DNA from 2 places in the Agrobacterium sp. 22-3639C2 genome. Region 1 is predicted to be linked to the other one. Evidence: riboswitches for the same ligand, from Rfam matches in the RefSeq annotation. Region 1 holds a riboswitch; the other holds the start of a gene.
What was found. A riboswitch is a leader RNA that binds a small molecule or an ion and turns the genes downstream of it on or off. The one in region 1 is predicted to bind cobalamin.

Region 2: another riboswitch for cobalamin. It lies ahead of ACQZ6D_RS13480 (CbtB domain-containing protein); the one in region 1 lies ahead of ACQZ6D_RS23760 (DUF1636 family protein).

What each region holds. Positions count from the first base shown of each region.
Region 1 covers NZ_JBNWDB010000006.1:87,376-91,090, forward strand. Annotated here, with positions in the region: gene ACQZ6D_RS23750 (cobyric acid synthase) at 1-59, opposite strand, end outside; gene cobO (cob(I)yrinic acid a,c-diamide adenosyltransferase) at 61-678, opposite strand; cobalamin riboswitch at 805-1,019, shown strand; gene ACQZ6D_RS23760 (DUF1636 family protein) at 1,175-1,561, shown strand; gene cobW (cobalamin biosynthesis protein CobW) at 1,558-2,595, shown strand; gene cobN (cobaltochelatase subunit CobN) at 2,601-3,715, shown strand, end outside.
Region 2 covers NZ_JBNWDB010000003.1:103,072-106,786, reverse strand. Annotated here, with positions in the region: gene ACQZ6D_RS13485 (c-type cytochrome) at 49-969, shown strand; cobalamin riboswitch at 1,061-1,285, shown strand; gene ACQZ6D_RS13480 (CbtB domain-containing protein) at 1,453-1,635, shown strand; gene ACQZ6D_RS13475 (CbtA family protein) at 1,646-2,362, shown strand; gene ACQZ6D_RS13470 (hypothetical protein) at 2,367-2,681, shown strand; gene ACQZ6D_RS13465 (type 1 glutamine amidotransferase family protein) at 2,787-3,353, opposite strand; gene ACQZ6D_RS13460 (GNAT family N-acetyltransferase) at 3,375-3,715, opposite strand, start outside.

The sequences.
Region 1 (3,715 bases):
ATCAGCGATTTGCCGACATCCGAGCCGGTTCCCTGAAACATCAGCACACGTGCAGTCATGTCAGTATTCTATCCCGGCCTGCGCCTTTACGCCCGCCTTGAAGTGATGTTTGACGAGGGTCATTTCCGTCACCATGTCGGCAGCGTCGATCAACGGCTGTTTGGCGTTGCGGCCGGTAACGATGACATGCAGATCGGATCTACGGTTGGAAAGCGTTTCGACGACCTCTTCCAGCGGCAGGTAATCATAGCGGAGCGCAATGTTCAGTTCGTCGAGAACCAGCAATCCGATCGTTTCGTCGGCCATCAGTGCTTTCGCTTCCTCCCAGGCCTTTGTAGCTGCCGCGACATCGCGCTTCAGGTCCTGCGTGTCCCAGGTAAACCCCTCGCCCATGGTGCGCCATTCCACCCTGTCGCCGAACAAAGTCAGGGCCTGCTGTTCACCCGTCGACCATGCGCCCTTGATGAATTGCACGACGCCGACCCGCCGCCCGGTGCCGAGCATGCGCAAAGCAAGGCCGAAAGCGGCCGTGGATTTGCCTTTGCCAGGGCCGGTATTGATCATCAGCAGACCTTTTTCGATCGTCTTTTCCGCGACTTCGGCATCCTGAACCGTCTTGCGGTTGACCATTTTCTGCCGGTGGCGTTCGGCTTCGCTGTCGCTGATATCGCGTGTCATCGCGTTTTCCTTCTCGTCCAGCGGCGCGGGACCGTATGCCCCGCCATTCGGAGCGGCGACTATACTCAATTTGCCGCACCCGGCAATCGACAAGCCGGCAGCATTGACCGTCACGCCCGTTCAGCCTAAGGGTAAGGCACTGACGGTCTTTTCCCGGCAACGGGAAAAGCTAAGAGGGAACACGGTTCCACCCCATAACGGGTCATTCCGTGGCTGCCCCCGCAACTGTAAGCGGTAAGCCCGCACTATGAAGCCACTGGACCATAAAATTGGCCCGGGAAGGTGGTGCAGGGTGTTTTAAAGCCGCAAGCCAGGAGACCTGCCGTTTCAGGAAAAAACGTCTCCCGGGCGGGGTGCTCCGGTCAGCCGGTCGAATTGATTTGCAGCCGCGCTTTTCAGTGCGCTGTTTTCGACATCCGCACCCCGATGAGTTTAAAGGCGCGGAAAGCGGAACGGTTTGGATATTACCACAACATCTTCTTGTGCGGACGGGACAATGGAAGTCAACACAGCTTCCGGCGTGGTCGTTTTTGTCTGCCGAAGCTGTCGCGACGACACCGATCCCAATGCGGAGCCGCGCCCCGGCACCATCCTTGCGGAAGCTGCCATCGCAAAAGCGCGTGACTCCGGCATCGATGTTCGCTCCGTCAATTGCCTTGCCAATTGCAAACGAGGCCTCAGTGCCGTGCTGCGCGGTGCCGATGGCTGGTCCTATGTATTCGGCGGGCTGACGCCCAACGATGCGGAAGACCTGCTCACGGGCGCACAAATGCTGGCCGCCTCCGCAGATGGCCTGATGCCCTGGCGCTGCCGCCCCGACACATTGAAGCGCGGCATGGTGGCGCGCATTCCCCCATTCGATTTTACCGAGGAGAGATCATGAGCACCCTTCTGGACCGCGTTCCCTGCACCATCGTCACCGGCTTTCTGGGGGCTGGAAAAACCACGCTGCTGCGCGGTCTCCTCGAAAAGCTTGATGGCAAGCGGCTTGCCATCATCGTCAACGAATTCGGTGATATCGGCATCGATGGCGATATCCTCAAGGGATGCGGCATTGAGAGCTGCCCGGAGGAAAACATCGTTGAGCTGGCCAATGGCTGCATCTGCTGCACGGTGGCGGATGATTTCCAGCCGGCCATCGAACAGATTCTGAGCCGCCAGCCGAAGGTGGAGCACATCCTCATCGAGACCTCCGGCCTTGCCCTGCCCAAGCCGCTGGTGCAGGCATTTCAATGGCCGGCCATCAAGAGCCGCGTGACGGTTGACGCTGTGGTTGCCGTGGTGGATGGCGCTGCCCTTGCCGAGGGTCAGGTGGCGCATGACATGGAAGCCCTTGCCGCCCAGCGCGCAAATGACGAAGCCCTCGATCACGACGATCCGGTCGAAGAGGTTTTCGAGGACCAGATCGCCTGTGCCGATCTTATCGTGCTGACCAAGGCGGATCTGCTCGATAGCGCCGGTCTGGAAAAGGCGAAGGCTCATATTCTCGAGCATTTGCCGCGGGCCGCAAAGATCGTCGTCGCCTCGAATGGCGTCATCGATCCGGCCGTGCTGATCGGCCTCGGTCTTGCGGTTGAAGAGGATATCGAAAACCGCCGCACCCATCACGATGGTGAACTCGACCACGAACATGACGATTTCGACAGCTTCGTCATCGACCTGCCGGCCGTGACCGATCCGGAAGCGCTGGCGGCTCGTATCGCCGAGACGGCGGCTGCGGAAAATGTTCTGCGCATCAAAGGTTTCGTCGAAGTATCCACCAAGCCGATGCGCCTGCAGGTGCAGGCAGTCGGTAGCCGCGTCAACCATTATTATGACCGTCCCTGGGCGGCCGGTGAAGAGCGCCGCAGCCGCCTCGTCGTCATAGGCGAAAAGGGCCTCAACCGCGAAAAGATCGAACAGATGCTGGCCGCCTGATAGAAATGCACATTCTCGCCACCACATCTTCGTCTCTGGACGACCTGATCGAGCCGGTTGATCTCAACCAGCCGCGATCGGATGTGGTGATGCTGTCTTTTTCGGCAAGCGATCTTGCCGGGCTGGAACAGGCATGGCGGCAGGCAGAGGGCGCGCTTCCGTCCCTGTCCGCTGCCAACCTCTCCGAGCTTCGGCATCCGATGTCGGTCGATCTGTGGATCGAAAAGACGGCCGAACATGCCCGTGTCATCCTTATCCGGATTCTCGGCGGCGCGGAACGCTGGCGCTATGGCGTCGATCAGCTCAGCACGATGGCGCGGCGACGTGGCATAAAACTTATGCTCCTGCCGGGTGAATGCAGTGAGAGAGACGAAAAGCTCGAAGCGGCCTCGACTGTTGATCGCCAGACGTTGGCGTCCGTCCTCGCCTTCTTCCGCGAGGGTGGGCGGGAAAATATGGACCGGCTTGCCATTGGTCTTGCTGCCCTTGTAAGTGGTGGCGCATGGCCAGATATCGAGGCTCAACCGCTGCCGAAAGCCGGCTTTTACCGGCCGGGTAACGGCGTCGTGGATCAGGCGGAAGCCTGCGCCGGTTTTCCCGCCGGTGCAGCTGTCCTTCCCATTCTCTTTTACCGCTCCATGCTTCTTGCTGCCGATGCGGCGCCCGTGGATGCGCTTTTTCACGCGCTCTCTCAGCGCGGTTTTGCGCCATTGCCGATTTTCGTCAGCGGCCTCAAGGATGGGGAGGCGATCCGCTTTCTCGAAACCGTACTGCCCGAACTCCAGCCCGCCGCCATCGTTGCCGCCACGGCTTTTGCCAGTCAAATGGACGACAGCGGTAAAACCCTGTTTGACCGCCTCGGCGTGCCGGTGTTTCAGGTGGTTATGGCGACGACGCGACGGGACGGCTGGGCGGAAAATGCGCGCGGTCTCAACCCTTCCGATCTTGCCATGCATGTGGTTCTGCCGGAACTCGATGGCCGGATTCTTGCTGGCGCAATCTCGTTCAAGCAGGTGCGGACTGATGGCGGTATCAGCCTCATCAATGTACCGGAGGCTGATCGCGTCGAACAGGTGGCAAACCGAATCGCTGCCTTTCTGCAATTAAAACAGTCCACGCC
Region 2 (3,715 bases), on a different contig from region 1:
AGCGGGAATGATGCCTGATCTCATCAGGTGATAATGGGGAGAGGGGTCATGGCCTCCATTTGGACGAAGCTCGCGGGCGGGATCGCGGTGGCGGCCATTGCCGGTTTCGGCATTTTCGCCTGGGTCACCGCGCCTGTGCGTCAGGCACCCAGCCACTGGGTGAGCCTTGGCGAGCCGGACCTTGCCAATGGCGAAACGCTGTTCTGGGCGGGCGGCTGCGCAAGTTGCCATGCGGCACCAGATGCCAAGGGCGATGCGCTTTTGACGCTTTCGGGCGGGCAAGCGTTGAAAAGCCCCTTCGGCACCTTCCATGTGCCCAATATTTCCTCCGATCCGCAGCATGGCATTGGCGGCTGGACGCTTTCGGAATTCGGCGATGCGATGACGCGCGGCGTCGGCAAGAACGGCGAACATCTCTATCCGTCCTTCCCTTACGCCTCCTATGCCCGCATGACGCAGAAGGACATCAACGACCTCTTCGGTTATTTGCGGGTTCTGCCCGCCAGCCAGAATGACGCGCCGGATCATGAACTGCCGTTCCCCTTCAACATGCGCATGGCATTGGGCGGCTGGAAATTCCTCTATTTCGATACATCCGCGCCACCCCGCGTCGAGCTTGCCGATGCCAATGCCGAATTGCTGCGCGGCCAATATCTGGTGGAAGGCCCGGGCCATTGCGGCGAATGTCACACGCCGCGCAATGCGCTTGGCGGTTTTCTCGATGGCAAATGGCTGGCCGGTGGTCCAAATCCCGAAGGCGAGGGCCGGATTCCCGATATCACCCCCGGCTCGCAGAGCGTCGGAAGCTGGGAGGCGGCCGATATTGCCAACTATCTGGAAACCGGCTTCACCCCGGAATTCGACAGCGTCGGCGGCTCCATGGTCAAGGTGCAGCAGAATATGGCGCATCTGACGGCCGAAGACCGCAATGCGATCGCCGCCTATCTGAAGGCCATCCCGGCACGGTAGCCCTTTGCCGTCATGCCGGACTTGATCCGGCATCCAGCCGCGGCGCGCAATTCTCACGCCGGCCTGCCATTGACTCCCACCCACACCCATCGGATAACGATCCTGTGATGGTTCCTTCCGGGCGTTCCGGAAGGTGAAAAGGGAACACGATAGGGAGACATCCTCATTCGTGGCTGCCCCCGCAACTGTGAGCGGAGAGCCTGAAACGAAATGCCACTGGTAAGCATCTCGCCGGATATGGACGAGGGCAATGCCGGGAAGGTGTTTCAGGTTTTGACCCGTAAGCCAGGAGACCTGCCATCACGGAAATGTCCATGCCGGCGGGGTGTCCGGAAGAGCGGAATTTCAGGGTGGTGGTGCTTGAACGTGCCGCCCTGTGTCAGTCTCGTATCCCCGTGGTGAAGTGTATCGCATGCGGCTGCACGGCGTTTTGCCGTTCCGCCGCGTCTAAAGGCGCGGGGTCGCGCCGTAAGAGGGGTCACCATGTCCATCAACCAGAATACGGCAAATGCCGCCGTTTCGGCAAAAACGGGCAGCTTCGCGCAATCGCTGACGGCGATCGTGCTTGGTCTGTTCGTCGTCGGTTTTGTCGGCTTTTCGCATGTGGAAGCCGTTCACAACGCCGCGCATGACACACGTCATGCCAATGCTTTCCCTTGCCATTGAGGGGGAAAGCATGTCGTTCTTTCGCAATATCGTTTTTACCGCCGTCCTCGTCGGCATCGTTGGCGGCTTCGCCGTTTCGGCCATGCAGGCTTTCGGCACCACGCCGCTGATCCTGAAGGCGGAAACCTATGAAAATGCCGGTGGCGAAGCGCCCCACAGCCATGATGCTCCGGCCACGACCGGCGCTGCCGTTCCCGCGCACGAACATAATGAGGAAGCCTGGTCTCCGGCCGACGGCTTCGAGCGCACCGCCTATACGGTCGCCGCCAACGTGCTGACCGCCATCGGTTATGCGCTGGTGCTGACCGGCCTCATCTCGCTGCGTGGCACCGATGCCGGCTGGCGCGAAGGCCTTTTGTGGGGTGTGGCCGGTTTTGCCGCCGTCATGCTTGCGCCGATGATCGGCCTGCCGCCGGAACTGCCGGGCAGCCCGGCGGCCGCGCTTGAGGCGCGTCAAATCTGGTGGCTTTCGACGGTTGCCGCGACCGCAGGCGGCATTGCGCTGATCGCATTCCGGCGCGAACCCTGGGCAATCGTGCTCGCACTGGTGTTGATCGTTGCTCCACATGTGGTGGGCGCGCCCCTGCCGCCGGAAGGTGAACATGCGCTGGCACCGCTGCCGCTGGAACGACAGTTCATCGTCGCCGCCACCGTGACCAGCTTTGTCTTCTGGGCCTTGCTCGGAACATTGAGCGCGTTTTTCCTGAAGCGCTTCCAGCAGGCTTAAATCCATGCAGGACGCAGCCGAATGGAGTGAGGAACTCGACGCGCTGCGTTTTGCCGTTCCCGGTCACGGCGCTTTCTGCGCCGTGCATCGCCTTGCTTTCAAGGCAGTCCTTGGCGTCAGCCCGGAACGGGAAGCGGCGCTCGCCTATTTTCATGAGAATGAGGCTGCCTTTACGGTCGCAGCCCTTGCCAAGATAAAACGCTCGGCTTTGCCGGCCGGTCGCAGTCTGCATCTCAACAGCCGCGATATCCGCCGTGCGATTGCGGGGGAGGGCGGGGATGTCGCGCCCCGTGTCTGCCGGGTGCTTGATCAGGGGTGATTTGTGATGGTCTCGCGGCTTAACTTCCCCACCACCCTCATTCCTGTGACAAGCACAGGAATGAGGGTGGGAGGATCCGCAAAACTCTCGATGCCAAGGTGAGCCTCACCGGTGCTCCGCCGCAAAAACCTGAAGTTCCGCCTCGGCTTCCGGACCAAAGAGGCCGAGGTGTTTCAGAATTTCCACTGCGAAACTGACGGGTGCACTGCCGGCTGCGGTTACGATGCCGCCATCGCTGACCGCCTTCGGCTGGTCGCGATAGAGCGCTTCGCCGCGATAGGACGGATAGGCCTTGTGAGAGGCGAGCGAATTGCCGGTATGGGCGACGTCATCAAGGGCGCCCGTGCCTGCAAGCGCGCTGGCAGCCGCGCAGATGCCGGCAACCAGCCGGCCCTTCTCGCGAAACCGCTGTGCCAGCCCGCCAAGATCGACAGCCGTTCCCTTTTCCCAGCTGAGGCCGCCGGGAATGACGAGCGCATCGATGTTAGCAGGATCAAGCGCGTCATAGGATGTGTCGGGCGTAACGTTGAGCCCGCCCATTGAAACCACGGGCCGGCCGTCCGGGGTTGCGTAAACGATCTCGACGCCGAGATAGCCGCGCGCGGCGGCGGCAAGCAGCGCCGGTTCCCAGTCCGCAAAATCCTGCGCAAGCGCAATGGCAATCCGTGTCATGACCGTCTCCGAAGGTTGCAATCAGGCGATAGACTGCATGTAGCGCATGCCGGTGACCGGGCGCGGCGCGAAATCCATGCTTTCGTAGAAACGATGCGCGGCGACATTGCCGGTCGTGGCGCTGACGGAAAGATAGTCGCAACCGAGGCGCTTGGCGATATCGCGGGCGCGGGAAACCAGGTGCTGGCCGGTGCCATGGCCGCGGTGACCGTCACGCACGAAAAGATGGTGCAGCTCAAGCCCGCGGCGGCCTTCCTGCGCCCTGTAGAGCGGCAGCATCAGGGCGTAACCGATCAATGCGCCGTCGGCTTCCGCAACCAGCCCATGCACCCAGGGAAGCGGGCCGAACAGGTCGCGTTCCA